3 regions of the Ralstonia edaphi genome follow, and region 1 is predicted to be linked to each of the others. Evidence: predicted binding sites of a transcription regulator. Region 1 holds the regulator's gene; each other region holds the start of a gene.

The links. Region 1 encodes HrcA, which represses chaperone genes, less so after heat shock. Its sites were predicted from a motif close to TTAGCACTCNNNNNNNNNGAGTGCTAA; they were not measured.
Region 2: the regulator HrcA is predicted to act here: its motif matches at 6,891-6,917, upstream of groES (co-chaperone GroES).
Region 3: the regulator HrcA is predicted to act here: its motif matches at 4,215-4,241, upstream of rpoH (RNA polymerase sigma factor RpoH).

What each region holds. Positions count from the first base shown of each region.
Region 1 covers NZ_CATWHI010000002.1:966,996-977,118, reverse strand. The annotation lists gene R2669_RS09780 (NAD kinase) at 1-901, opposite strand, end outside; gene hrcA (heat-inducible transcriptional repressor HrcA) at 1,013-2,071, shown strand; gene tauA (taurine ABC transporter substrate-binding protein) at 2,196-3,260, shown strand; gene R2669_RS09765 (taurine ABC transporter ATP-binding protein) at 3,257-4,048, shown strand; gene R2669_RS09760 (ABC transporter permease subunit) at 4,045-4,914, shown strand; gene hutC (histidine utilization transcriptional repressor HutC) at 4,922-5,635, opposite strand; gene hutU (urocanate hydratase) at 5,790-7,508, shown strand; gene hutH (histidine ammonia-lyase) at 7,534-9,090, shown strand; gene hutG (formimidoylglutamase) at 9,093-10,070, shown strand; gene hutI (imidazolonepropionase) at 10,063-10,123, shown strand, end outside.
Region 2 covers NZ_CATWHI010000006.1:10,372-20,494, forward strand. The annotation lists gene acnA (aconitate hydratase AcnA) at 1-1,554, opposite strand, end outside; gene R2669_RS20280 (lactonase family protein) at 1,787-2,845, shown strand; gene R2669_RS20285 (MFS transporter) at 2,896-4,194, shown strand; gene R2669_RS20290 (porin) at 4,303-5,391, shown strand; gene R2669_RS20295 (TetR/AcrR family transcriptional regulator C-terminal domain-containing protein) at 5,752-6,354, shown strand; gene groES (co-chaperone GroES) at 7,008-7,298, shown strand; gene groL (chaperonin GroEL) at 7,400-9,043, shown strand; gene R2669_RS20310 (YjgN family protein) at 9,275-10,123, shown strand, end outside.
Region 3 covers NZ_CATWHI010000003.1:338,035-348,157, reverse strand. The annotation lists gene R2669_RS12030 (SCO family protein) at 1-443, shown strand, start outside; gene R2669_RS12025 (COX15/CtaA family protein) at 447-1,538, shown strand; gene cyoE (heme o synthase) at 1,559-2,500, shown strand; gene R2669_RS12015 (SCO family protein) at 2,570-3,175, shown strand; gene rpoH (RNA polymerase sigma factor RpoH) at 3,242-4,135, opposite strand; gene R2669_RS12005 (diguanylate cyclase domain-containing protein) at 4,371-7,289, opposite strand; gene R2669_RS12000 (OsmC family protein) at 7,531-7,935, shown strand; gene R2669_RS11995 (pirin family protein) at 7,949-8,818, shown strand; gene ybiB (DNA-binding protein YbiB) at 8,840-9,850, opposite strand.

The DNA of each region.
Region 1 (10,123 bases):
GCAGCTTCTTGCGCAGCGTGGCGTAGTAGTTGTAGCCGATCGGGTGCAGCAGTCGCACCGTGCGCTCGGAGCGGCGCACCACGATGCGGTCGCCGGGCAGCAGGGACGTGAGCGACTGCATGTCGAAGTTGACGCTGGCATCACGCCCGCTGGTGACCTGGATGACCACCTCGGCGTCGTGCGGAATGACGATCGGCCGATTCGACAGCGAGTGCGGCGCGATGGGCACCAGCACCAGACCCGAGAGCGCCGGATGCAGGATCGGCCCGCCGGCGGACAGCGCATACGCCGTCGAGCCCGTCGGCGTGGAAACGATCAAGCCGTCCGAACGCTGGTTGTACATGAAGAAGCCGTCGACCGACACGGCCAGTTCCACCATCCCCGAGGTGCCCGAGCGGTTGACCACCACGTCGTTGAAGGCGAGGGCGGAGAAGATGATTTCGTCGTCGCGCACGACCTGGGCCTGCAGCAGCGTGCGGGTTTCGGCCTCGTAGCGGCCCGCCAACATGTCGGGCAGCACGGTGTGCACGTCGTCGAACGGGATGTCGGTCATGAAGCCGAGCCGCCCGTGGTTGACGCCGATGACGGGGACGCTGGCGCCGGCCAGGTGGCGCCCGATGCCGAGCAGCGTGCCGTCGCCGCCGAGCACGACGGCCACATCGGCGTGGCGCGCCATCTCTTCGGGCGGCAGGGCGGGGTAGTCCTGGACGCCGATGTTGAGCGCCGTTTCGCGCTCGAACACAATGTCATGCCCGCGCCCCGCAATGCACGATGCCAGCTCCATGAGCGGGCCGGCAATGTTGGCGGCCGAATACCGGCCGACCAGCGCAACGGTCTTGAAAGGCGAAACGGACGAGGCGGCGGGAGCTTGCGGGGCCACGGCGGACGGGGGAATCGACATGCGCGCATTACACCATATCGATATGACCGTCGCCACGTCAGCGCGTGTTTCGTGGAGAAACGTCGACATCACCCGTAGCCGGGCGCCGATTTTGCGTAAAATTGAAGAATCATGGACAAACGCGCCACCATCCTCCTCAAGACTCTGATCGAACGGTATATCGCCGAGGGCCAGCCCGTGGGCTCGCGCACCTTGTCGAAGTATTCGGGGCTCGATCTGTCGCCGGCCACCATCCGCAATGTGATGTCCGACCTGGAGGAGATGGGCTTCATCGCCAGCCCGCACACCTCGGCTGGCCGCGTGCCGACGCCGCGCGGCTACCGCCTCTTTGTCGATACGATGCTGACGGCCAGTCCGCTGGATGTGCTGAGCACGCAAGACCGCATGGCGCAGCAGATGGTGGGCGCGATTGCCGAGCAGGTCCGCACGCAGCTGGCCTCGCATGGGTCGGAATCGTCGCAGCGGGTGATTGCGGCGGCGGCGCAAACCTTGTCCAACCTCTCGCAGTTTGCCGGCATCGTGATGACGCCGCGCCGCACGCATGCGTTCCGGCAGATAGAATTCCTGCGGCTGTCGGAGTCGCGCATCCTGCTGATCGTCGTCACGCCCGAAGGCGATGTGCAGAACCGCATCATCCATACCGATACGCCGTACACGCCGTCGCAGCTGGTGGAGGCGGCCAACTACATCAACGCGCACTACGGCGGCCAGACGTTCGACGCGGTGCGCGAAAGCCTGCGGGGTGAACTCTCTGCGCTGCAGGCCGACATGACGGCGCTGATGCAGGCGGCCGTGGAGGCGGGCAGCAGCGCCGTCTCGGAAGAAGATCCGGTCGTCATCTCGGGCGAGCGCAAGCTGCTGGATGTGGAAGACCTGTCTTCGTCCATGGACAAGCTGCGCCGGCTCTTTGCCGTGTTCGAGCAGAAGACCGGCCTGCTGCAACTGCTCGACGTATCGAGCCGCGCCGAGGGCGTGCAGATCTTCATCGGCGGCGAAAGCAGCCTTGTGCCGCACGAAGACATGGCGGTCATCACCGCGCCGTACGAGGTGGACGGCAAGATCGTCGGCACGCTCGGCGTGATCGGGCCGATGCGCATGGCGTATGAGCGCGTGATCCCGATTGTGGATATCACGGCCAAGCTGCTGTCCAGCACGCTCAGCCAATATTGATCTCCCGGTTGTTCTGTCTGCGAGCTGCATAAGCTCAGCCGATTTTCTTCGACGACAGCCCACGCTGCCGTCTCTCACAATCGACTCCGGCGCATGTGCGCGATCTTTTCTGCCGGAGTCTTTCATGGCTGGTTCTTCCTTTTCCCGTTTGCTGGCTGCAGCGATGTCTGCGGCCATTTCGTTCGCGTTGCTTGGGGCGGCGCCTGCGCGCGCAGCGGACCGCGAGGTCGTCATCGCTTATCAGGACATGGTGCTGCCCTGGCGCTACGCCCAGGCGACGGGCGAGGTCGAGCGTGCCACCGGCTATAAGGTGACGTACCGCCAACTCGCCAGCGGCGCCGACGTGGTGCGCGCCATCGCGTCGGGTTCCGTGCAGATCGGCGAAGCGGGCTCCAGTCCGATTGCGGCCGGCGTGTCGCAGGGCGTGGACCTGTCGCTGTTCTGGATTCTCGACAACATCAATGATGCGGAAGCGCTGGTTGCCCGCAACGGCAGCGGCGTGTCGCGCGTGGCTGATCTGAAGGGCAAGACCTTGGGCGTGCCGTATGTGTCGACTTCGCATTTCCATGCGCTGGTGGCGCTGCAGCAAGCCGGGCTCGAGCCGCGCGACGTGAAGGTCGTCAACCTGCGGCCGCAGGAGTTGTCGGCCGCGTGGGACCGGGGCGATGTCGATGCCGCCTTCATCTGGGATCCGGTGCTCGCCAAGGTGAAGAAGAACGGCACCGTGCTGACCACCTCCGGCAAGATCGCCGCCGCCACCGGCAAGTCGACCTTTGATGGCTTCGTGGCGGACCGCAAGTTTGCGCGCGACCATGCCGAGTTCATCGCCAAGTTTGTCGAAGTGCTGGCCAAGGCCGATGCGGCCTATCGCGACAACAAGGCCGCGTGGACGGCGACCTCGCCGCAGGTGGCAGCCGTGGCCAAGACGTCGGGCGCGACGGCGGCGGATGTGCCGGCAAGTCTTGCGCTGTATGCCTTCCCGGATGCGGCGGAGCAGGCTTCCAAGCGCTGGCTGGGCGGCGGCGCGCAGTCGGGCGCAGCGCAATCGCTGCTGGCCACGGCGCAGTTTCTGAAGACGCAGGGCACGATCCAGACGGTGCTGCCGGATTACGGTGCCACCATCGACTCGCGCTTTGTCCAGCGTGCGGCCAACGCGGGCAACAAGGCCGTCGCCACCGCAGCGCGATGAGCCGCATCGATGTGCGCGGCCTGGGCGTCGACTACATCGACGCGCACGGCCGCACCACCCGCGCCCTGGCCGGAGTGGATTTGTCGATCAACGCCGGCGAGTTCGTCGTGGCCCTGGGTGCCTCCGGCTGCGGCAAGACCACGCTGCTGAACTGTCTTGCGGGTTTTGTGGCGCCCACGTCGGGGCAGATTCTCCTGGACGGCCGCGAAATCGATGGGCCGGGCGCAGACCGCGGCGTGGTGTTCCAGCGCTATGGGCTCATGCCGTGGCTGAACGTGCGCGACAACGTGGCGCTTGGCCTCAAGCTGCGCGGTGTCGACCGCAGGACGCGGCATGCACGTGCGCTGGAGTTGCTCCGGCTGGTCGGCCTTGAAGCGCATGCCGCATCGCCCGTCTATGCCCTGTCCGGCGGCATGCAGCAGCGTGTTGGCATTGCCCGTGCGCTGGCGACCGAGCCCCGCGTGCTGTTGATGGATGAACCGATGGGCGCGCTCGACGCGTTCACGCGCGAGACCATGCAGACGCTGGTGCTCGATGTCTGGCAACGCACCGGCACGACCGTTTTCTTCATCACGCACGACGTGGAGGAGGCCCTGTTCCTGGCAACGCGCCTGATCGTGATGTCGCCATCGCCGGGTCGCATCGTGCAGACATTCGATCTGCCGTTCTCGCGGCAGTCGCTGGCAGGCGGCGACGCCCGCGCGGTGAAATCGTCGCCGGAATTCATTGCCTGGCGCGAGCGTGTACTGGCGCTGATCCACCATGCCCCCGAGGAGCTGCTCGCATGAGCGCGCTCGAAACTCCCGTGCTGCAGCGCGCCTCCGTCGATGCAGCGCCGCCTTCCAGCAGGCCGGCGCGCAGGCTGCGCGGCTATCGTCTGCCAGGCGAGGGCAGCGCATTGGGGCTCAGCGTGTTGTCGGTGACGGCGTTGCTCCTGCTTTGGTGGGCGGCGACCACCTTCCATTGGGTGCCGCCGTTGTTCCTGCCTTCACCGCAGGCCGTCGGTCGCGCATTCATCGATGCCTGGCATGGCGATATTCAAGGCGGCCAGCCGCTGGCGTCGCATCTGGGCTGGAGCGCGTTGCGCGTGTTCGGTGCGTTTGCGCTGGCTGCCGTGACGGCCATACCGATCGGCCTTGCGATGGGCGTTTCCCGCACCGCGCGCGGCTTGCTGGATCCGCCCATCGAGTTCTATCGCCCGCTGCCGCCGCTGGCGTACCTGCCGCTCGTGGTCATCTGGCTGGGCATTGACGAGCGCGCCAAGATTGTCGTCATCTATCTTGCCTGCTTCGCACCGATTGCCATGGCCGCGCGTGCCGGCGTGCGCGGCGCCACGCTTGAGCAGATCAACGCCGCGTATGCGCTTGGCGCGAGCTTCACGCAGGTGGTGCGACATGTGATCCTGCCGGCGGCGCTGCCCGAGATCCTGACCGGCTTGCGCATCGCCATCGGCTTCGGCTGGACCACGCTGGTGGCGGCGGAAATGGTGGCGGCCACCGTGGGCGTGGGGCAGATGGTGCTCAATGCGTCGAGCTTTCTGCGCACCGACCTCGTGGTGATGGGCATCGTGCTGATCGGCGCGATTGCATGGGCGTTCGACTTGGCCATGCGCGCCATCGAAGCGCGCGTGGTGCCCTGGAAGGGCCGCAGCTGACCGAGACTCAGAAGCTGCCCGTGAACTGATAACGCCCGCCCGGATGCCACATGGTCGCCACGGACGCGACCTGACCCTGCGACAACGTTTTTCGCCGCAGCATCAGGCAGGGCTCGCGCACGTCCATGTGCAGCATTTCGGCGATCTCACGGGTGGGCAGGCGCGCCTCGATGCCGTAATCCACGCCCTGCAACGGGGCGGCACGCATCAGGTAGGCGTTTGGCGTGGTCTGCGTGAAATCCTGCTCCATGTATTCCGGCGCCAACGCCGCGTTGACCCAACGGTCTTCCACCTGGATCGGCAGGTCGTTTTCGAAGTGCACGATCAGTGAATGAAACAGCACGCGGCCGGCGGGCACGCCAAACGAAGCTGCCATCGCCTCGTTGGCGCGGGCGCGTTCCAGCTTGTGCAGTTCGGCGCGGTGCCGATGGCCGCGCGCTGCAATCTCCTCGGCGATATTGCGGATCGCCACCAGCGTCGCCTGGTATTTCTGCTGCGCGACGAACGTTCCCAAGCCTTGCACGCGCGTGAGGATCTGCTCGGCGGTCAACTCACGCAGCGCGCGATTGACCGTCATGCGCGACACGCCAAAGGTCTGCGCGAGCGTCGTCTCCCCCGGAATCATTTCCCCTTCCTGCCACTCCCCGCTGCGAATGCGCGTGAGGATGTCTTCCTTGATGCGCTGGAAGGCGGGGGTGCTGGCGGACGGGTCGTGTGACATGGGCGTGGCTTGCAGTGCGGCGGTGGCCGCGGATGTGATGTGCGGATGGCGGTCATCATCAGGGTTTGCTCTTAGCTTGTAAAGTTTTCTTGCCTAAGTTGTATATACAACATAAGATGCGCTCCATGACAAAGGAGTTCGCAGGAGACCTCACATGAACGCCCCGACCAACGCTGCCCACCTGACCAACGATCCGCGCTACGACGCCTCGCGTGAAATCCGGGCCCCCCGTGGCACCGAGCTGCACTGCAAGAGCTGGCTGACCGAAGCGGCTTACCGGATGCTGCAGAACAACCTCGACCCGGATGTGGCCGAGAACCCCAAGCACCTCGTCGTGTATGGCGGCATCGGCCGCGCCGCGCGCGACTGGGCCTGCTTCGACAAGATCCTGGAAACGCTGCGCGAGCTGAACGACGACGAATCGCTGCTCGTGCAATCGGGCAAGCCGGTGGGCGTGTTCAAGACCCACCCCGATGCGCCGCGCGTCCTGATCGCCAACTCCAACCTCGTGCCCAAGTGGGCGAACTGGGAACACTTCAACGAGCTGGATCGCAAGGGCCTGTTCATGTACGGCCAGATGACGGCCGGCAGTTGGATCTATATCGGCAGCCAGGGCATCGTGCAAGGCACGTACGAGACGTTTGCCGAAGCCGGCCGCCAGCATTACGACGGCAAACTGGCCGGCAAGTGGATCCTGACCGCCGGCCTGGGCGGCATGGGCGGCGCCCAGCCGCTGGCCGCCACGCTGGCCGGCGCCGTGTCGCTGAACATCGAGTGCCAGCAATCGAGCATCGATTTCCGCCTGCGTACGCGCTACCTCGACAAGCAAGCCAAGGACATCGACGACGCATTCAACCTGATTCGCCACCATTGCGAGCGCGGCGAGGCCGTGTCCATCGGTCTGCTCGGCAATGCGGCGGAAATCCTGCCGGAGCTGGTCAAGCGTGCCCGCGCCGGTGGCCTGAAGCCGGATCTGGTGACCGACCAGACCTCGGCGCATGATCTGGTCAACGGCTATCTGCCGATTGGCTGGACGGTCGAGCAATGGCGTGCTGCTCAACGCGACCCGTCGCAGCACGCCCGCCTGACCGACGAGGCCGCCAAGTCCTGCGCCGTGCACGTGCAGGCCATGCTGGATTTCCAGGCCATGGGCATCCCGACCGTCGACTACGGCAACAACATCCGCCAGGTCGCGTTCGATCAGGGCGTGAAGAACGCCTTCGACTTCCCGGGCTTCGTGCCGGCCTACATCCGTCCGCTGTTCTGCGAGGGCAAGGGCCCGTTCCGCTGGGTGGCGCTGTCGGGCGATCCGGAAGACATCTACAAGACCGACGCCAAGATCAAGGAACTCTTCCCGCACAACACGCACGTGCATCGCTGGCTCGACATGGCGCGTGATCGCATCGCCTTCCAGGGCCTGCCCGCGCGCATCTGCTGGCTGGGCCTGGGTGAGCGTCACCTGGCCGGCCTGGCGTTCAACGAGATGGTCAAGAATGGCGAGCTGAAGGCGCCGATCGTGATCGGCCGCGACCACCTCGACACGGGCTCGGTCGCCAGCCCCAACCGCGAAACCGAAGCCATGCGAGACGGCACCGACGCCGTGTCGGACTGGCCGCTGCTCAACGCGCTGCTCAACACGGCCGGGGGTGCCACGTGGGTGTCGCTGCACCATGGCGGCGGTGTCGGCATGGGCTATTCGCAGCACTCGGGCGTGGTGATCGTCGCCGACGGCACCGACGCTGCGGCCAAGCGCCTGGGCCGTGTGCTCGTCAACGACTCGGGCTCGGGCGTCATGCGCCATGCCGATGCCGGGTACGAAACCGCCATCGCCTGCGCCAAGCGCAACGGTTTGAACCTGCCGATGATCGGCTAAGTTAAAGACATCCTCTCGCATTGCTATGAACACCATGACCACGCCCCCCATCATCACGTTGCAGCCGGGCGAAATGTCCTTCGCCGACTTGCGCCGCGTCTGGCTCGCCCCGACGCCTGTTGCGCTGTCGGGCGATTGCGCGGCCGCCATCGAAGCGTCTGCGGCCACCGTGCAGGCCATCGTTGCCAAAGGCGACCCGGCCTACGGCATCAACACCGGGTTCGGCCTGCTGGCCAAGACGCAGATCCCCACGCACGAGCTGGAGCGCCTGCAACGCAACCTCATCCTCTCGCACGCCGTCGGCACGGGTGAAGACCTGAGCGACAACGTCGCGCGTCTGGTGCTGCTGATGAAGGCCGCCAGCCTGGCGCGCGGCTATTCGGGCGTGCGCCGTGTCGTGATCGACACGCTGCTGGCACTGCTGAACGCCGGCATCGTGCCGTGCATTCCGTCCAAGGGTTCGGTGGGCGCGTCGGGCGATCTGGCGCCGCTCGCGCACATGACGCTGGCCCTGCTGGGCGAGGGCGACGTGCGCGTGAATGGCGTGCGCACGCCGGCGCGTGCCGCCTTGGCCGCCGCCGGCATCGAGCCGATTGCGCTGGCCGCCAAGGAAGGGCTGGCACTCATCAACGGCACGCAGGTGTCGACCGCGCTGGCGCTCAACGGCCTGTTCCTGGCCGAGCGACTGCTGCAAGCCGCTACCGTGTCGGGTGCGTTGTCGGTGGATGCCGCCAAGGGCAGCGATGCGCCGTTTGACCCGCGCGTGCACACGGTGCGCGGCCAGCCCGGCCAGATCGCCACCGCCGCGGTGTACCGCAACCTGCTGGCCGGCAGCGCCATCCGCCAGTCGCACCTCGTGGGCGACAAGCGCGTACAAGACCCGTACAGCCTGCGCTGCCAGCCGCAAGTCATGGGCGCATGTTTCGACCTGATCCGTCAGGCCGGCGCCACGCTGCTCACCGAAGCCAACGCAGTCACCGACAACCCGCTGGTCTACGCCGACGCCGGTGAAGTGATCTCGGGCGGCAACTTCCACGCCGAACCGGTGGCGTTTGCTGCCGACATGCTTGCGCTGGCGATTGCCGAGATTGGTGCGCTGTCGGAGCGCCGCATCGCGCTGCTGATCGACTCCACGCTGTCTGGCCTGCCGCCGTTCCTGGTCGAGCAGCCGGGCCTGAACTCGGGCTTCATGATCGCGCACGTCACGGCCGCGGCGCTGGCCTCGGAAAACAAGACGTTCGCCCACCCAGCCAGCGTCGACAGCCTGCCGACGTCCGCCAACCAGGAAGACCACGTCAGCATGGCGACCTTCGCGGGCCGCCGTTTGCAGGACATGGCAGAGAACACCGCCACCATCGTCGGCATCGAAGCGCTGGCGGCGGCGCAGGGCATCGACTTCCACAAGCCATTGGCGACGTCCGACACGCTGCAGAAGGCACATGGCTGCATCCGCGCGCGCGTGGCCTACTACGGTGAAGATCGGCTGTTCGCCCCCGACATCGAAGCCGCCCGCCGCCTCGTGCTCGATGGCGACCTTGGCGATTCGTGCCGCGCGCACGTCGGCGAACTCGCACTCGTCTGACCATGCTCGCCCAAGCCGAACCGAACGTCTGGCAAGGCCGCGTCGATGCGGAAGAAGGCCCGCTGGGCTTGCGTTGGCACCAGACGGTGCGCCGCATCGATGCAGCGACGCCGTTGGCCAACACCGTCGCCCTGGCGGGCTTTGCCTGCGATGCGGGTGTCGCACGCAATCACGGGCGAACCGGTGCACAGGCGGGCCCGGCCGCCATCCGCAAGATGCTCGCGAACTTGCCCGCGCGTGCCGGCCGTGTGGTCGTCGACGCAGGCGATGTGACTTGCCAGGGCGATGCGCTGGAAGACGCGCAGAGCGAATTGTCGGGTGTGCTCCACGATCTGCTCGACCGCGGCGCATTTCCGATCGCGCTCGGCGGCGGGCATGAGATCGCGTGGGCCTCGTTTGGCGGCTTGGCGCGGCATCTGGCGGCGAAATCCGACCAGCCCCCGCGTATCGGCATTCTCAATCTGGACGCGCATTTCGATTTGCGCGCGGGCGAGCGGGGCAGCTCCGGCACGCCATTCCGCCAGATCGCCGAAGACTGCGCGCGGCGCGGATGGCCGTTCCACTACGCCTGCCTCGGCGTGAGCACTTACGCCAACACCGAGGCGCTGTTCGCGCGTGCGCGCCAGCTCGGCGTGCGCTGGATGCACGACGACGAGATGGACGTCATGCAACTCGCGCACGTGTTGAAGGTGGTGGAGGTGTTCCTGAGCCAGGTCGACCACGTCTATCTGACGATGTGCCTGGACGTGCTGCCGGCCGCGGTGGCTCCAGGCGTGAGCGCGCCGTCCGCACGCGGCGTGGGGATGGACGTGATCGAGCCCATCGTCGATCGCGTGGTCAGCTCGGGCAAGCTGCGGCTGGCAGATGTAGCGGAACTGAACCCGTCGCTCGACATCGACAACCGCACGGCACGTGTCGCCGCCCGCCTCGTGGCGCGCGTGGCAGACGGCATTGGCCTGCAGGGAGCTGCGCATGACTGATCCGGCCAACCCGCACTGGGACGCGCTCTGGACCAACGTCAACCTCGCCACGC
Region 2 (10,123 bases), on a different contig from region 1:
CCCCGGAAAGTTGCGGTTGCCCGACAGCACCGCAACTGGTGCGGTCTCGCCAAGAGCAATGGCTTGCTGAATGGGCGCCGTGAGTGAGCCAGAATTGCCGATGCAGGTCGTGCAGCCAAAGCCGACGATGTCGAAGCCGACCGCCGACAAATCCTCAATCAAGCCAGCGCGCTGCAGATACTCGGCCGCCGCAGGCGAACCCGGCCCGAGCGACGTCTTTACCCACGCCGGCACGCACAATCCACGTTCACGTGCACGGCGTGCGACCAGTCCTGCCGCAATCAACTGAGCAGGGTCCGACGTGTTGGTGCAACTCGTGATGGCCGCAATGGCGACAGGGTGCGCGGGCAGCGTTGCGCTCGGTTGCGCGTTCGCGGCGGCGGCGGATAACGCGCGCCCCGTCTGCGTATAAGGCAGTAGGTCCTGCGGCCGGCGCGGCCCCGCCACGTGCAGATGCACGGTGCTCAGGTCGATTTCGAGCACGCGGGTGTAGCGCGGTGTGTTGTCCGGGTCGAACCACAGACCGGAGCGGCGGTGCAGCGCCTCGACCTGTGCAATGGCGTCTTTCGATCGGCCGGTCGCGCGCAGGTACGCCAGCGTCCGCGCATCCACGGGGAAGAAGCCGGTGGTCGCGCCATACTCGGGCGCCATGTTGGCGACAACGGAACGCTCCCCCGCCGTCAGCGTGGCCACGCCGGGGCCGAAGAACTCCACGAACTCGCCGGACACCCCGATGTCGCGCAGCGCCTTCGTCACCGTCAGCGCCAGATCCGTGGCCGATGAGCCCGCCGGCAGCGCGCCACGCAGCCGCACGCCAATCACATCCGGAATGCGCTGCATGACCGGCATGCCAAACATCACCGTCTGCGCTTCCAGCCCGCCCACGCCCCAGCCCAGCACGCCGATGCCGTTGATCATCGGGGTATGGCTGTCGGTGCCGATCAGGGTATCGGGCACCAGCCACTGCGCACCGTCGATGGTCTGCACGGTGGCCACCGTGGCCAACTGCTCCAGGTTGATGGTGTGCATGATCCCCGTGCCCGGCGGGTGAATGCGCACGCCGCGCAGCGTGTTCGACGCCCAGCGCAGAAAGCGGTAGCGCTCCGCGTTGCGGCGCATCTCGATCTGCAGGTTGCGCGTGGCGGCATCGGGTTGCGCGTAGGCCTCCACCGCCAATGAGTGGTCGACCGACACATCCACCGGCAGCACCGGGTTGAGCGCGGCCGGGTCGGCGCCGGCTTCGGCCAAGGCATCACGCATGGCGGCGATGTCCACCAGCGCGGGCGTGCTCGTCGTGTCGTGCATCAGCACACGGTTCGGCTGGAAGGCGATCTCTTCCTCGCTGGTGCCGCTGTCCAACCAGCGCAGCACGCCGTTCACCGCGCGCTGGCGCTCTTCGCCCGGCGTATTGCGGATGACGTTCTCCAGCAATAGCCGCAGCACAACCGGCAGCCGCGTGAGCGCGCTACCAAACATCGCGGGCAGATCGACGTACCGATAAGTGATGCCGTCAACGCTTACCGACGCTTCGGGTGGGGTGTAGGTGTTTTCCATGACTGTATTTTTGCACGTGTATACGAAAAAATGCAATCAAGTGGAAACCCGAATCACCATAACGACACACGGAGACAGCATGAAACCGGACCCCGCCCTTATTGCGCCCAGCCCTTCGCGACGGCGCCTGCTGCAGGCAGCGCTATCGGGCGGCGCACTGGCCTCCGTTGGTGTGCCGGCAGTGTCGGCCGCCAGCACGCACCTCACTCCTACAACTTCCGAACCCATGACTATGTATGCCTACGTTGGTTCGCGCACCACGCGCGAACGCAACGCCCGCGGCGACGGGATCAGCGTGTTCCGCGTCAACACGCACACGGCGGCGCTTGAGCCCGTGCAAATCGTTAAAGATCTGGTGAACCCGTCGTTCCTGACGATTAACCGCTCGGGCGACCGCCTCTACACCGTGCATGGCGACCTGAGCGACATCAGCGCCTTTGCCGTCGACCGCGCTAGCGGCAAGCTCACCTTCATCAACAAACAAAGCACGCAGGGCAAGAACCCGGTGCACCTGGCGATCGACCCGTCGGGCCAGTTCATGGTGGTGACCAACCACATTGGCGCGAGCTTGGCGGTGCTGCCGATTGGCGGCGATGGTGCGCTGGGGGAGGTTACACAACTGGTCAAGCTCGACGGTCCCATCGGCCCACACCGCGTCGAGCAGAAGCAGGCCAAGCCGCACTTCAACCCGTTTGACTCGACAGGCCGCTTTGTCATCGTGCCCGACAAGGGGTTGGACCGCACGTTCGCCTTCCGGTTTGCCGATGGCCGCCTCACACCTGCCGCGCCCAGCTTTGTGGAAGCACGCGAAGGCGCCGGCCCGCGCCACGTGGCGTTCCACCCGAACGGCCACTTTGCCTACGTCGTCAACGAGCTGGATTCCACCGTCACCACTTACGGCTACGACGGTGCCACGGCAACCCTCACGCCCCGGCAGGTACTGTCATCCCTGCCGGACACCTTTACCGGCAACAGCCGTGCATCCGAGATCGAGGTCGACGCGGCCGGCCGCTTTGTCTACGCATCCAACCGCGGCGACGACAGCATCGCCGTGTTCCGCATCGACGCCGCAACAGGGCTGCTGCATTTCGTGGGCGCTGACAAGACGAGCGGTCGCACGCCGCGCTTCTTCACCATCGCGCCGGGCGGCCGCTTCCTGTACGCGCTGAACGAAGACAGCGACACCATCGTTGCCTTCGGCATTGACCCACATAGCGGGCGCCTGCGCCCGACCGGCCACAGCGTGCAGAGCGGCAGCCCCGTCTGCATGGTGTTCTCGCATCCGGCTTGAAGAAGGTGAACAACGTGTCCAATCCCACTGTCTCAACACACGCCAACACGATGGCCACAGCACTGCCGGACGAACAGGCAATCGTGCGCAAGATCACCTGGCGCATCATTCCGTTCGTGTTCGTGCTGTACATCATTTCATATCTCGATCGCGCCAACATCGGCTATGCGGCGCTGCAGATGAATAAGGAGCTGGCACTCAGCAGCGAGGCCTTCGGATTCGTCTCGGGCATCTTCTTCATCGGCTATTTCCTGTTCGAGGTCCCGAGCAACGTCATGCTGAACCGCTTCGGCGCGAGACGCTGGATCGCGCGCATCCTCGTCACGTGGGGCATCGTGGCGATGGCGTCCGCATTTGTGCAAAGCGCGACGCAGTTGTACGTGCTGCGCTTTCTGCTGGGCGTGGCGGAAGCCGGCTTCTTCCCCGGCATCATCGTCTACCTGACGTACTGGTTCCGTGCGCGCGAGCTGGCGACCACCGTATCGCTCTTCACTGCCGCGATTCCCGTGTCGTACATCATCGGTGCGCCGCTTTCCACGTGGATCATGGACAACGTCCACTGGCTGCAATGGAGCGGCTGGCGCTGGATGCTGTTGCTCGAAGGCGCGCCCGCGGTGATTGGCGGCGTGCTGTGCTACCTGTACCTGGCCGACCGCCCGAAAGATGCGCGCTGGCTATCCGAAGCCGAACGCGACTGGCTGCTCGCTGAACTGGAGCGTGACAAAAAGGCCCGCCCCGCTGCCGCGCACCTTGGCACGCTCAAGGTGATGGCGAATCCGAACGTGCTCTACCTGTCATTCATCTACTTCGTCTATCAGTGCGGCAGCCTGGGCATCGGTTACTGGATGCCGCAGATCATCAAGGGCTTCTCGGCCAAGCTGTCGCACACGCAGGTTGGACTGATCGCAATGCTGCCGTATGTGGTTGCAACGGCCGCGATGATCTGGTGGTCGCGCCGCTCCGACAAGCGTGCCGAGCGTCGTCTGCATTCGGCCATTCCGCTGGGCGTGGCGGCGCTCGCGTTCGTGGGCGCGGGCTTCATCGGCAATCCCGTCATTGCCATGGTGATGATCTGCCTGAGCCTGGCGGGCCTGTATGCATTCAAGTCGCCGTTCTGGGCGCTGCCCACGCTGTTCCTCACGCGCTCCACCGCAGCCGTGTCGATTGCCGTCATCAACTCCATCGGCAACCTTGGCGGCTTTGTCGGGCCGTTCGCCATCGGCTACCTGAAAGGCCAGACGCATAGCACCACGACGGGACTGCTGTTCCTGTCAGCACTGCTAGCCATCTCCTTTGTCATGACGCTACTCGTGCGCGTGACGGAGGCGGCTTCGTCTCAGCCCTCGTAAGGCGGCTTCGCCCCCGTCCTTTTTGTTCTTCTTCTCCGGCTTCCGGGCATCGAGCCGCCCGGCGGCCGGGTGCTGCCTGCTTACCTACAAATAAACCTAGGAGGAATCATGAAACGTCATCTACAACTGGCCGCATTGGCCGCCGGCATGACCGCTGGCTTCGCGCACGCGCAATCGAGTGTCACGCTCTACGGCGTGGCCGACATCGGCATCGAGGTCATTAACAACGTGCCCAAAACAGGCGGCGGCAGCGCATCCGTCGTGCGCATGCAGCCAGGCAACCAGTCGGGCTCACGCTTCGGCCTGCGCGGCGTGGAGGACCTCGGCGGCGGTATGAAGGCGCTGTTCCTGCTGGAGAACGGCACCAACCTCGACACGGGCACGCTCGCCAACGGCACCGGCAGCACCTCGCGCCTGTTCGGCCGCAGCGCCTATGTCGGGCTACAGGGCAGCGCCGGCACCGTCACGCTCGGCCGCCAGGATGCGCCCATTTACGACTTCGCCAAGACGTACGACCTGATGGGCGTTGCAGCGCGCTATTCGATTACGTCGATGGACCCGGTGTTTTCCCAGCGCATCGACAATTCCATCAAGTACCTCGGCCTCTTCGGCGGCCTGACGGTCGAGGCGACGTACAGCACGGGCTGGGATGCCGGCTTCGGCGGAGAGATCGCAGGTGCCGGCAAGGCCGGCCGGCAGATCGGCGGACAACTCGCCTATGCGATGAGCGCGACGAGCTTTGCCGTGGCGTATGACCAGACGCAGGGTTCCAGCGTGGCCTCGCAAGACCTGTCCAACAAGAACGTCGCCGTCGGCGCGGCGACTGCGGTTGGACCTGTCAAGCTGGTTGCAGGGTATCGCTGGGCGCGTTCGCAGTACGGTGGTTCGACCGGCAGCACGGCACTGACCACGGCGGTGCGCTCGAACATGTACTGGCTGGGTGCCACATACAACTTCACACCCGCCTGGTCCGTGACCGGCTCAGCCTACTACCTGGACAACCGCGCAAACAATCAGGATCCGTGGCTCTTCATCGTGCAGGCTGACTACGCGCTCTCCAAACGCACCGACTTGTACTTCACCGCCGCCCGCGCGCTGAATCGGAACGGCTCGTCACTCGCGCTGGGCAGCGGCGGCACGGTGCTGGCCGGTAGTGGCCAGACGGGCGCACTGATTGGCATGCGCCACAAGTTCTAGGGAGTAGACGTCCGGATTACAAAGGCGCCCTCAACGGAGTTGGGGGCGCCTCATCCTATTACTCGCATCTCCGGACCAGCTATTTGGATACGAAAAACGGGGAGGTGAAGCGCTACCCACACGTTAAGCGTGCTTCCACAGCGAAGCCAAATAGAGGATAAGAAATATCGCTCCCAACAAGGCGAAGTACACAGCGGGGAAGGCGTATGTGTCCCACAACCGCAGAGGCTTGGGCTTACGAATGTGATCTATTTCCGGCATTGATTCCCTCCTAGTCTAAAATCGAACCGATCAGTTCGATTTTGAAGTGTACCATCGCTCGGGCAAAATCGAACTCATCAGTTCGACAAAGGGGGAGCAGTGCGGACTAAGACGGAACAGAAGCGGCTGCAGTTACTGAGCGCCGCCACGGAAGTGTTTTTCGAACAGGGTTATGAGCGAACCCTAATGTCCCACGTCAGCGAGCGCGCCAAGTGTTCCAAGGGCACGCTGTATAGCTACTTCGAGTCGAAGGAAGAGCTGTACTACGAAGTCATCATTGCCGCTACAGCACAGGAAACAGGCGGAGTTCTGGAACAGCTGGATGCCTCAGCAGAATGCATAGAAAACTTGTTGTTCGCGTTTGGAGTACGGCTGCTGCAAACGGTGTATTCGTCGCGCTTTCAGGCGCTTCGCAGGCTGGTCTTTTCCACCCCCGCCGATAGCAAGTTGGGGGCAACGATATATGCGCGGACAGTGAAGCCGTACATGGACCTGACAACGCAATTTCTGGCCTCGGCCATGGAAAGAGGGCAACTGCGTCGCGATGACCCTGAAGTGGCTGCTGCGCATCTGTGCGGGCTACTGGAGTCGGAGCTGTTATTGAAGTTTCTGCTGCATGCACTCGACAACGTGCCTCCAACCCAACTCGAATCTATCGCAAGGCGCGCTATGAAGGCATTCGTCGCTGCCTATCAAGCATGACAGGCCCACGCCAGCCCGACTACAACGTATCTGAGCGGTCTCGTATGGTAAACACGAACCTGAAACGGTGTCGGTCGGTGACGGTAGCCGCGAGCGCTGGCCGAAGTTGCCAGAGGGCGACGGCGCGAAGCTGATCGAGCGGGACGCGACGGCCGCGCCACAGTGCGCCTCCGAGCTATTGAGTGTGAGTGGTAAATAAATCACTAAAGCGACATGGAGCTAGTGCTGGTCGATATCCCGGCCGCGCTGGCTGCCTTGCCTCTTCAGGGGAAACCCGCATTTCCGGGCCCCCTTCGTTGCCGATGTAGGAACGCTCCGCAGACGAGGAATGCCGCGCCGGGGCAAAAGCCGCCGCGTTGGGTCTGGCAGCTTTAGTGAGCTCTAAGTATTTGAAGTTAGAGAGATTGTGGGCTCGGATGGTGTTTGCCTGCGTCCGAGAGTTCCAAATTGAGTGACCAAAGTTCCAGATTCAGTGAATCTCGACAACAAACTTCTGCTCCCCCCGTTCTTGAAATCGTAATACCCCGTCCCTATAATTAGCACTCGCCGGACAGGAGTGCTAACAAACCTCCAGTCCCCGATGCTTTCCCGAGGCGCCGCGTTCTGCGGCGCGTTTTGTGAATAAACACTCACTTTGCATTGAGGAGTTGTGTATGAACCTGCGTCCTTTGCACGACCGCGTGATCGTGAAGCGCCTGGACAACGAAACCAAGACCGCTTCGGGCATCGTCATCCCTGACGCCGCCGCTGAAAAGCCGGATCAAGGCGAAGTGCTGGCCGTCGGCCCGGGCAAGAAAGACGACAAGGGCAATGCGATCGCGCTGGACGTGAAGGTCGGCGACCGCGTGCTGTTCGGCAAGTACGCCGGCCAGGGCGTCAAGGTGGATGGTCAGGAAGTCCTGGTCATGCGCGAAGAAGACATCATGGCCGTGGTGCAAAAGTAAGCACGCGCTCCGTCGCATCGCTTACCTGTAACCCAATCCTCATTGCCGGCGCCGCTGACTGAGCGCGCGGGCAACATCCAAAGATTTCGGAGATTCTCAAGATGGCAGCTAAAGACGTAGTGTTCGGCGACGCCGCACGTGCCAAGATGGTCGAAGGCGTGAACATTCTCGCCAACGCAGTCAAGGTGACCCTGGGCCCGAAGGGCCGCAACGTGGTGCTGGAGCGCAGCTTCGGTGGCCCGACCGTGACCAAGGACGGTGTGTCGGTCGCCAAGGAAATCGAGCTGAAGGACAAGCTGCAGAACATGGGCGCGCAAATGGTCAAGGAAGTCGCTTCCAAGACCAGCGACAACGCCGGTGACGGCACCACCACCGCAACGGTGCTGGCCCAGTCGATCGTGCGCGAAGGCATGAAGTACGTTGCCGCTGGCATGAACCCGATGGACCTGAAGCGCGGCATCGACAAGGCCGTGACGGCCGCTGTTGAAGAGCTGAAGAAGATCAGCAAGCCGACGACCACCAGCAAGGAAATCGCTCAAGTTGGCGCCATCTCGGCCAACAGCGACGAATCCATCGGCCAGCGCATCGCTGAAGCCATGGACAAGGTCGGCAAGGAAGGCGTGATCACCGTGGAAGACGGCAAGTCGCTGGCCGACGAGCTGGACGTCGTGGAAGGCATGCAGTTCGACCGCGGCTACCTGTCGCCGTACTTCATCAACAACCCGGAAAAGCAAGTTGTTCAGCTGGACAACCCGTTCGTGCTGCTGTTCGACAAGAAGATCAGCAACATCCGCGACCTGCTGCCGGTGCTGGAACAAGTGGCCAAGGCTGGCCGTCCGCTGCTGATCATCGCTGAAGACGTCGAAGGCGAAGCCCTGGCAACGCTGGTGGTGAACAACATCCGCGGCATCCTGAAGACCGCTGCCGTCAAGGCTCCGGGCTTCGGCGACCGCCGCAAGGCCATGCTGGAAGACATCGCCATCCTGACGGGCGGCCAGGTCATCGCTGAAGAAGTCGGCCTGACCCTGGAAAAGGCAACCCTGAACGATCTGGGCCAAGCCAAGCGCGTTGAAATCGGCAAGGAAAACACCACGATCATCGATGGCGCAGGCGATGCCCGCAACATTGAAGCCCGCGTGAAGCAAGTGCGTGCCCAGATCGAAGAAGCGACCTCGGACTACGACCGTGAGAAGCTGCAAGAGCGCGTGGCCAAGCTGGCCGGCGGTGTTGCCGTGATCAAGGTTGGTGCTGCCACCGAAGTCGAAATGAAGGAAAAGAAGGCCCGCGTGGAAGATGCTCTGCACGCGACCCGCGCTGCCGTGGAAGAAGGCATCGTGGCAGGTGGCGGTGTTGCACTGCTGCGTGCCCGTGCACTGATCTCCGGTCTGAAGGGTGCCAACGCTGACCAGGACGCCGGCATCAAGATCGTGCTGCGCGCCATGGAAGAGCCGCTGCGCCAGATCGTCACCAACGCTGGCGACGAGGCTTCGGTTGTGGTGTCGAAGGTGATCGAAGGTTCGGGCAACTACGGCTACAACGCCGCCACCGGCGAGTACGGTGACCTGGTGGAAATGGGCGTGCTGGACCCGACCAAGGTGACCCGCACCGCGCTGCAGAACGCCGCTTCGGTCGCTTCGCTGATGCTGACGACGGACTGCGCCGTGGCAGAACTGCCGAAGGACGATGCAGCTCCGGCAATGCCGGGCGGCATGGGTGGCATGGGCGGCATGGACGGCATGATGTAATTTGCCGTACCGGCCCTGGCCCGGCCATCCTCCGGGATGGCTGTTCCAAGCAAAAAACCCCGTGGGTGCGAGCCCTCGGGGTTTTTTGTTGCCTGCATTTGTTAAGACGGTGTTAACGCAGCAATGCAGTGTGCTTCGCTACAATCGGCCCACCCGCGAGCCTCAGCGTCGTTGAATATCGATACGCGTCCTGAAGCGGGGCACGACAACAACTCAGGGAAGGGAAAACAGATGAACGACATCGCACGCGAGTCCGTCCTGGGCGGCGCCCCCGCTCCGGCTGCGCCGCAACCGTTGCGGCTGCGCTTTATCGGCAGCGGCTCGGAATACTTCCGCATCTGGATCGTCAACCTGCTGCTGACCATCGTCACGCTGGGCATCTATTCGGCCTGGGCGAAGGTGCGCACGCTGCAGTATTTCTATCGCAACACCCAGCTGGCCGGGTCCAGCTTCGACTATCACGGCAGCCCGATCGCCATTCTCAAGGGCCGCGCGATCATCTTCGTGCTGGCGCTGGCGTTTAACCTGCTCGGCCATTCGTCAGCTGCGGTAGGGCTGGTGCTGCTTGCGTTGATGGCCGCTGCGTTTCCGTGGCTGCTCGTACGCTCGCTGCGCTTCCGCATGGCCAACTCCAGCTACCGCGGGCTGCGCTTCGCCTTTACGGGCAAGGATGCCGAGGGCTACATGGTGTTCCTGGTGTGGCCGATCCTGAGCGTGTTTTCGCTCTACCTGTTGGCGCCGCTGGCGCATCAGCGTTTCAAGCGCTATCAGCACAAGAACACGCGCTTCGGCACCGTGCCGTTTGATTTCTCGGCCACGCCGGGCAATTTCTACGGCGTCTATCTGCGCACATTCGGTCTGGCGGTGCTGGCCGTTGTGGTGGCTGGTGTGCTGTCGCTGCTGCTGGGGGTGTCGTTCCATCGTGCGCCTGGTATTGGTCAGATCTTCGGCTTCATCGTCATCGGCTTGTTCATGTATGCGGCGATGCTGTTCCTGACGCCGTACGTCCTGTCGCGCCTGCAGAACCTGGTGTGGAGCAACACGACGCTGGGCGCACACCGCTTTCAGAGCCAGGTGGGT
Region 3 (10,123 bases), on a different contig from region 1:
CTATTCCGGCCAGCCTGATGGTCCAGGACGAGCACGGCGCTGAAGTGCCGCTGGCCAGCCTCAAGGGCAAATGGCTGATGGTGTCCGTGGATGGCAGCGCCTGCGACGACAACTGCGCGCGCAAGCTGTTCACCATGCGCCAGCTGCGCATCGGCCAGGGGCCGGATCGCGACCGCATCGTCCCCGTCTGGCTGGTGACCGACCGCGGTGAAATCGACCCGCGCCTGATCAAGGCCTACAACGACGATTACGGTGCGGTGCGCTTCCTGCGCGCGCCCGAGCTGCCGAAGAACTGGCTGGCCGACGGCAAGACGCCGCCGACAGATCACCTCTTCCTGGTCGATCCGCTTGGCAACCTGATGATGCAGTTCCCGAAAGATCCGGACCCGAAAAAGGTGCGCGGAGACATGACGCGGCTCTTGAAGTATTCGCGCATCGGATAAGCCATGCTGCTGCAACTCGCTTCCATCGGCATCCTGATCGCGCTGATCCCACTGTGCTACGTGCTGGTCAAGGGGGATCGCAACAAGTACCGCAAGCTGGTGTGGATCACCGCTTTCCTCACGCTGGACCTGATCATGTTCGGCAGCTTCACGCGGCTGACGGATTCGGGCCTCGGTTGCCCGGATTGGCCGGGCTGCTATGGCACGTCCAACCCGTTCCACGCACGTGACGACATCCATGCCGCACAGGCCGCCATGCCGAGTGGCCCCGTCACATGGATGAAAGCGTGGATCGAGATGACGCACCGCTACTTTGCGCTCGCGCTGGGCGTGCTGATCATCACGCTGGTGGTACTGGCGTGGGTGAAGCGCAAGGAGCTGAAGCAGTCTCCGTGGTATGCGACGGCCGTGCTGGCGCTGGTGTGTGTGCAGGGCGCGTTTGGCGCGTGGACCGTCACGCTCAAGCTCCAGCCGGCCATCGTGGTGACGCACTTGCTGCTCGGCATGTCGTTGCTGGCCGCGCTGATCTGGCTCGGCTGCAAGAACGACGTGCCGCGTGTGGTGGATGAGCGTGGCGCGTCGTTGCGCATGGCGGCGGCCATCGGGCTCGTGCTGCTCGTTGTGCAGATTGCGCTGGGCGGCTGGGTCAGCACGAACTACGCTGTGCTCGCCTGTACCGATTTTCCGCTGTGCAACGGCCAGTGGGTTCCGCCGATGGACTTTGCGCACGGCTTCACGTTCTGGCGCCAACTTGGCAAGACTGCCGGCGGCGATTTCATCTCGCACGATGCGCTGGTCGCCATCCACTGGACGCACCGCGTGTTTGCGGTCGTCGTGCTGAGCTACCTGGCATGGCTTGGCGTGCGTGCACGCCGCATCGACGGCATTGGCCGTGTCGCGACGGTGCTGCTCGTCGTGCTGGCCGTGCAATTGGCGACTGGCCTTTCGAACATCGTGCTGGGGTGGCCGTTGCTGGCCGCCGTGGCGCACAACGGCGGCGCGGCCGTGCTGCTGTTGCTGATGGTGCGTCTGCATTACCTGATCGGGCTCGCACAAGCGCGGGCGCCGATGCCTGTGGCGGCTGCCGTCGTCTGAACGCTGTCTGACCGTTTTTTATGAATACCGTGGCAACCCCAACAACTTCCACTCAACTTCCTGGCTGGCGAACGACCGCATCGCAGTATGCGGCGCTGACCAAGCCGCGCGTCACGCAGCTTGCCGTGTTCTGCGCCGTGATCGGCATGTTCCTGGCCACGCCGGGCATGGTGCCGTGGCCGGTGCTGATCGGCGGCGCGGTCGGCATCTGGTTGTTTGCCGGCGCTGCCTTCGCCATCAACTGCCTGGTCGAGCGCAAGATCGACGCGATGATGCGCCGCACGGCCTGGCGCCCGTCGGCCAGCGGCGAGCTGGGCACGCGGCAGATCCTGGTGTTCTCGGTGGTGCTGGGCGGTGCGGGCATGTGGACGCTGCACGTGTTCGCCAACGACCTGACGATGTGGCTGACGTTCGCCACCTTCATCGGTTACGCGATCATCTACACGCTGCTGCTCAAGCCGGCCACACCGCAGAACATCGTGATCGGCGGTCTCTCGGGGGCGATGCCGCCGGCGCTGGGCTGGGCGGCTGTCGCCAACAGCGTGCCGGCCGAAGCTTGGATTCTGGTGCTGATCATCTTTACCTGGACACCGCCGCACTTCTGGGCGCTCGCGCTATATCGCCGCGCCGACTATGCAAAGTCCGGCCTGCCGATGCTGCCGATCACGCACGGCGAGAAATACACGCTGCTGCACATCCTGCTGTACACGCTGATCATGATCGCCGCGACCATCCTGCCGTTCGTCTACGGCATGAGCGGCTATATCTACTTGGTCACCGCTTTGGTGCTGGGCTTCGGCTTTCTCTCGTATGCGTGGCGCATGTACCGGAAGTACTCCGACGCGCTGGCGCAGAAGACTTTCCGCTACTCGATCATCTATCTGTCGATCCTGTTTGCCGCGCTGCTGGTCGACCACTACTTCAAGTTCGGCCCGGCGCTTACGCAAAGCGCGGCGCTGTGACGCACAGGGGCGCCACCAGGCATGTGCCGTTGGCGTTACGCTAGGCGGTCTGCTTTCAACACGATGACCATGCTCTCTTTCCGACACTTCCGCGCCGCGCTGTTCGCCATGCTGGCCGTCGCCGTGCTGGCGCTCACAGCGTGCAGCGACAAGCCCGCCTTCAAGAACCTCGACATCACCGGATCCAAGAGCTTCGGCACCGATTTCTCGCTGACCGACCACACCGGCAAGCGCCGCACGCTCGAAGATTTCCGCGGCAAGGTCGTTGTCATGTTCTTCGGCTACACGCATTGCCCCGATGTCTGCCCGACCACGCTGGCTGAGCTGCGCGCCGTGATGGACACCCTCGGCAAAGACGCCGACCGCGTCCAGGTCCTGTTCGTCACCGTCGACCCGGAGCGCGATACGCAAGACCTGCTGGCCAAGTACGTGCCCGCGTTCGATCCGCGCTTCATCGGCCTGCGTCCGGCCAACGAGACGGAGCTGAAGAAGGTCGCGTCCGACTTCAAGGTGTTCTACAGCAAGGTGCCGGGCAGCTCCCCCGACAACTACACCATGGATCACACCGCCGGCAGCTACATGTTCGATCCGAAGGGCAACCTGCGCCTGTTCATCAAGCACGGCCAGGGCCCGGAGCCGATCGCGCACGACATCAAGCAACTGCTGGCCGACTGATCTCCCGCCACCGCCCAAAGAAAAAGCCCGCCGATCTGGCGGGCTTTTCATTGCGAGGCGGTCAGCTTAGGCGAAGGCTTGCAGCGCACCCTTCATCTTCTTCATCGCGGCCGATTCGATCTGGCGGATGCGCTCGGCCGACACGCCAAACTCGTCAGCCAGCTCGTGCAGCGTCGAGCCGCCCGATCCGTCGTCGTTCACGTTCAGCCAGCGGGCTTCGATGATGCGGCGGCTGCGATCGTCGAGCTTGGCGAGGGCGGCTTCGATGCCTTCGCTTTGCATGCGGTCGTTGCTGCGCGCCTCGATCACGCGGGTCGGCTCATTGTGCGTATCGGCCAGGTAAGCGATGGGAGCGAAGGACTCTTCGCCGTCGTCCATCTGCCCTTCCAGCGCGATGTCGCCACCCGACAGACGCGTTTCCATCTCGCGCACTTCGGCGCCCTTGACGTTGAGTTCGGCGGCCACGGCGTCGATTTCGTCCGACGTGAAGGTCGCCTGCGCATCCTGCTTGTGGCTGCGCAGGTTGAAGAACAGCTTGCGCTGGGCCTTGGTGGTGGCCACCTTCACCATGCGCCAGTTCTTCAGGATGTACTCATGCATCTCGGCCTTGATCCAGTGCATCGCGTACGAGACGAGACGCACGCCCTGATCCGGGTCGAAGCGCTTGACGGCCTTCATCAGGCCGATGTTGCCTTCCTGGATCAGGTCGGCGTGCGGCAGGCCGTAGCCAAGGTAACCGCGCGCAATCGACACGACCAGGCGCAGGTGCGAGAGCACCAGACGGCGTGCGGCATCGAGATTGCCGTTGTCGCGGTATTCGCGGGCCAGACGCTGTTCTTCCTCGGCCGACAGCATCGGCACACGATTGACGCTCTGGATGTAGGCGTCGATGTTGCCCAGGTTGCCGGGGAACGCCAGCGCCCACCCATTACCGGCGTTGCCGGACGGCTGGGTGGCGATTGCGGAAACGGTATTCACGGGGATGACTGCGTTCACTCAGGACTCCTGTCGAAATCCAGTGGAGGTTTGGAAAGGCATCTTAGCACTCCAACCGGATGAGTGCTAATAGGACATTTTTGTCCGGTTAATAGTTCCCGTAAATCAGGGTCTTGTGCTCAATAGTGTGATGTTTGCGCCGCAGCAAATAGGGCGTCACACCCAGTCATAGACCGCAGCCGAAGGTATCGGTTCTGCCCTATGCCGCCGTATTTCGGCCGCGCGACTTGGCCCAGTAAAGTGCGCGATCAGCTTCGCGCAAGGCGGCGTCAGGGTCACGCACATCGGGGCCGGGGCACGCCACGCCAACGCTCGTGGTGACGTGCAGCACCGTGCCATCCGGCAGGTGGATCGGCGGACGGATTACCCCGACGATCTTCTGCGCGGTGTGCAGCGCATCATCCGGGGCATCGATGGGGTCGAGCAGGATGATGAATTCGTCACCTGCGAGGCGGGCGACGGTGTCGGTGCGGCGCACGGCACGTTGCAGGCGCTGGGCGACCTCCACCAGCACCGTATCGCCGGCGGCGTGGCCGTAGGTGTCGTTGATGTGCTTGAAGTGATCGATGTCCAGGTACAGCACGCCCAGGGGGGCCGGCAGGCGCTGACGGCGCGCCAGGGCGCCGCGCAGGCGCTCGTAGAGGTCGTAGCGGTTGGGCAGGCCGGTGAGGGCGTCAAAGCGCGCCATGCGCGACAGCTCCATCTCGCTGCGCTTGGCTTCGGTCACGTCCTGCACGAAGGCGTAAAAACCGCAGCGGCCGTCATGCGCTTCTCCGGCATCGGGGACGAGCTGCCCGCGGAAATGTCGCGTGCGGCTGCGGGGGCCGTTGGCGTGCGGCTTTTCGTACCAGGGCGCGGTGATCTCGAATTCGACGGATTCCCCTCGCTGGGCGCGCACCAGGTACGGCGCCAGCAAGGCGTACGTGCCCGGTGTGAACACCCGTTCCGGCGTCTGGCCGCAGACGTCCTCGGGCGTACGCTGGAGCCAGCGGGCATGCGTGACGTTGCAGAAGGTGAAGACGCCGTCGGGGTTGATGTGCGACACCAGCAGCGGCGCGTTGTCGAGCACGAGCTTGAGTGCCCGTTCACTGCGCGCCAGGGCCAGTTCGGCACTCGTGCGCGCCGTCAGATCCTGCAGCACCGAGAAATAGCCGCGCAGCGTGCCGCGATCATCGTAATCAGGATAGTAGTGGCCGCTCAGGTAGCGGGGCACGCCCGTGCGCATGGATTGGATCTCGAACTGCACCGGGTAACCTGCCAGCACTTCGGTCATGTAGGGCAGCAGCGTGCGGTAGTCCTCGGCGGTGTAGATGTCGCGTACGTGGCGGTCCAGCATCTCGTCTTCACTGCGGCCGAAGGCTTCGAGCAGGGTGCGGCTGGCAAAACGCACGATGCCGTCGGGGTCGACGTAGCTCAGTTGCGCGGGCACGTTGTCCGCCACGAGGCGCAGTTGCTCGCGGCTGGCGCGCAGGGCGTCCCGGCGGCGCTCGAGGCTCTCGTTGGCGGTGCGCAGCGCGCGCTCCGACGCGGCAAGCCGGTTGGCAAACGGACGCACCGTCAGGCGGATGGCCAGCACGCTGCCGATCATCAGGCACAGCATGAAGCCCGCAAGCCGCTCGAATTGCACGCGCATCGGTGCGTACAGCTCGGCGCTGGCGATCTTGCTGATCAACGCCAGACCCGTGTGACCGATCGGTGTGTAGGTAAACGACGTCGGCATGCCGTGGATGTCCTGCCACTGGCCGTAACCGGCCTCTCCCGCCAGCGCCAGGCGCGATGGCAGGGGGCGGTGGTCTACCGTAAGCGGCGGCAACTCGAACACGTACGCATCGAAGCGCTGCGGGAACGACATGGCGCGGCCGCGCGCATCAAAGCCCGAGATCGCCAGCGTTTCGGTCTTTCCGATGCCGCGTTGGTTGGTGTAGCGGCCTGTCATGTGGGCGAGCGGTTGTTCGGCGACCAGCCAGCCGACCTGCATGCCGTCTGCCATGACCGGCGTTTCGGTGCGCATGGCAAAACCGTGTACCCATTGCAGCGTGATGCGCTCGGGCGCGAGGCCAGCGTGCAGCACTATCGACAATTCGGGCTCAAGCGTCTGCGTCCCCAGGCTGACGATGCCCTCGCCCGCCAGCGTCCGCAGTTGCAGGTACGAGTAGCCTTGCTCGCGATACGCCTGGAGCGCGCTCTGGCTGCGCAGGCGCGCCGCGTTGTCGGCCGGATGGCGCAGCACCTCCTGGATGTGCGTGGCGGCGGCCACCAGGCGCGGGCTTTCCGCGCGCATGGCCAGCAACTGGTCGAACTCCTCAGCGTAGCTCGACAGGGCCCGTGCCCGCGTGGTGCCGAAAGTCAGGCTGGCACTGTCCACCTGGATGATGAATGCCGTGATGGTGGCGCCCAGGCCCGCCAGCACGACACAGCCGCCGCTGATCCAGACGATGGTGTCTTCTGGCGACAAGCGCAGGCGGAACAGGCCCGGGTGCCGAGCCACCGCGGCGCAGACCACACCCGTGACCAACAGCAGCGAGCAGAGGGCGGCGGCGTCCGAGGCGCGCCACCGCAGCCACGCCGGGTACAGATATTCCAGCGCCATGGCGCGGCCGAGCAGGTCACCCGCGCAGAGCAGCATCGCCAGGCCGAGGAGGCCCCAAAACCACCGGGCGCGGTGTGGCTTGCGCAACGTCGGCACAAGGCCAAGGGCGATCGCCGATGCGGCCATCGCCAGCGCGTGGCTCGGGTGCATGCCGCCAATCCATCCGGTGACCCATTGGCGGTCGAGCCAAGCGTGCACGTCAGGAAAGTCCAGCCCGATCGGCCATCCCGTGATCATCTCGGCCAGCCGCAGCGTGGACAGCAACGCCACCGCGCCGCTCAGCCCGCGCGCAGCCGGATCTGCCCAGCGCGCGCCCGGCCGTACCGTGCCGATGAGCAGCGCTCCCAGGGCAGCGCCCAGCAGCGCCAGGTTGATCCCCGTGGCGAACACGATCAGCAGGCGGTCCGTGCCCAGCCTCACCGCCCATGGCCAATGCTGCAGCCAGCCGACCATCACGGTCAGCCCAACAAGGACGAGGAGAAAGCCGATGCCGCCGGCAATGGCGACAAGCGGCCGGCGTGGAACCATGCAGGTGACGCGTAAGCGGGGCGGTTTCAGGGCGGATGTCTTCTAACCGGAAGATCGGCGGAAAACCGCGCCGCTTGAGCGTTTCCATCCAAATCGGTGGGGCGAATTGCCATGTCTGCAATGTCGAGCGATCAACGCGCCCCTGAAAGCGATGCGTGACGCACGTAGGGGCATCTCCCGAGCCGTCACGCAAGTTGGCTACACTGCCCGGACATCGCTGAAACCGTTACAGGAGCCGCCCATGACCATCGTCGTCAGCAAGGACACCGAAGGCCTTTTCCGTCACAAGGTCACCTTCCCCGAAGGCGTGACCTATACCGACGTGCCCAAGCCCGCCGGCGAGGGCAGCGCGCCTGACCCGCACGCCTACTTCGACGCGGCCCTGGCCAGCTGCAAGGCGCTGACCGTCTCGCTCTATGCGCGTCAGCGCAAGTACCCGCTCGACGCGATCGACGTGGCCGTCGAGCACGACGGCAGCCAGGAGCGCCAGGGCCGCTACAAACTGCGCACGGTGCTGACCCTGCACGGCGACCTGAGCGACGAGCAGCGCGCCGACCTGCTGCGCGTGGCCGGCAAATGCCCGGTTCACAAGCTGATGACCGAAGTCGAGATCAGCGTCGAGACCGAGCTTGCCGAGCGCGCCTGAGGAGCTTCCCGCCATGACTTCCATTCAGCACATCATTGGCCCGCACGTACGGGACCTCGGCGGTTTCTCGGTCAAGCGCGTGCTGCCGTCTGCGGCGCGCCAGACGGTCGGGCCGTTCATCTTCTTCGACCACATGGGCCCCGTGGATTTCGCCCCCGGCGAGGGCATCGACGTGCGCCCGCACCCGCACATCGGCCTGGCCACCGTCACGTACCTGTTTGACGGCAGCATGGTCCACCGCGACAGCCTCGGCAGCGTGCAGACGATCACGCCCGGCGACGTCAACTGGATGACGGCCGGCAACGGCATCGTCCACTCCGAGCGTTCGTCGCCGGAAGGGCGCGAAAAGGGCGCCCGCGTGCACGGCATCCAGACCTGGGTGGCGCTGCCGAAGGATCAGGAAAAGGTGGACGCCAGCTTCGCCCACCACGCCGCCGACACGCTGCCCAAGCTCGAATGCCCTGGCGTGCAGGGCGTGGTCATTGCGGGCGATGCATTCGGGCTGACGTCGCCGGTGAAGGTGAGTTCGCGCACGCTGTATGTGGCGCTGGAACTGGCGGCCGGTGCATCGCTGGTGATTCCGCCCGAGCATGCAGACCGCGGCCTGTATCTGGTCGAGGGCGCCGTCACCATCGACGGCGAGGCGCTCGACCCGCACCACCTTGCCGTGCTGGAGCCCGGCGGCGACGTGACGCTCACCGCGCAGGTGTCGTCACGCGTGATGCTGCTGGGCGGTGACCCGACCGACGGCCACCGCCACATCTACTGGAACTTCGTCGCCAGCGACAAGGCCGACATTGAAGACGCCAAGCAGCGCTGGGAGGCCGACGCCTTCGCCCACGTGCCCGGCGAAACGGAGCGCATTCCGCTGCCGTCCAAGTAAGACCTAAGACCGGGCGATCGCTCAGGCGGCCTGCGCCGGTCGTGCACAGCGCACGATCGCGCGGACCTGCTTGGCGATCGGCTCCGGCACCGGCTGCTTGCCGTCGAGCACCGCTTCAATCCAGCGCGCCGTCGCCGCCACGTCCGTTCCCGCAGGCAGCACAGGCGGTGCGTCGCTCGAACCTTCCACCGCTTCGATCACCGTTTCATGCGCGCCGTCGTGCAGCCACTCCACCGCGCTGCCGCGCCGCGCATCGGCCACCGCCTCGCCCTCGGTGCCGCGTGCCAGCAGCACATTGGCCGGGTGGCGCAGAAAGTAATCGGTGAGCGTGTCGCGGTATTCCGGATGCGTGTAGCTGACCAGCCGTAGCGCCTCGTGCGGCGCATGCCCGCCGATGGGCTGCAGCATCTTCACCACCGTGTGCGCGGAATTGCGCAGGCCGACGATCTCGCGCTTGTCCAGCAGCGATGTCAGTTCGGGCGAGAGCACGTCGATCGGCACGTAGGCCAGCCGATCGCGCTCCAGCTGCTCGCGGGCGTCGTCCATGTGTTCGCAGACGGGCCAGCCCAGCGCTTCGAACAACGCCGCCGTGGTGATGCGGCCGTCGAAGCGGCGGATGCCGTGCACCAGCACCGGCACGCCCTCGCGTGCCAGCAGCTTGGCCAGCAGCGGCACGAGGTTCGGCTGGCGGCGGGCGCCGTTGTAGCTGGGGATGACGACCGGCAGCGCATGGTCGGGCGTGTTCGGGGCCGGCAGCGGCCGGCAATGCGCATGCGTGGCCTCCAGCATGCCGTCGAGTTCTTCCGGGGTCTCGCCCTTGATGCGGTAGGCCATGAGGATGGCGCCGAGCTGCACGTCGGAGATGCGGCCTTCCAGCATGGCGGTGAAGAGCGCGCGGGCATCGTGCTTGACCAGAGCGCGGGCGCCGTCGGCGCCGCGGCCGATTTCCTTGATGAAGCGGGCGGCGGGGAAGGGGCCGTTGGCGAAGGCGTCTTCAGCGGCGGTGTCGGGGAGGATGGGGGGAGCGGGCATCAGGAAGCTGGGCGGGTTTTTGTGTGGGTTTGATCATAGCGCTGGGGTTTGCGCTGGCGCTAGCGTGGGACGCGGGGTGTTCTTTGTTGGTGGTGCATCTCTTGTTTCATCCCCTGCCGGGGCTGAGTCACTTTCTTTGTCTTGCCAAAGAAAGTAACCAAAGAAAGGCGCGCCCGAGATGGCGACCCACTCCTTGAATTTATGTCGCAGGGAGGGGAAGGGAAAAACTCGCTTCGCTCAGACAGTTTCCCTTCCTTTTTCCTCCCTGCAACA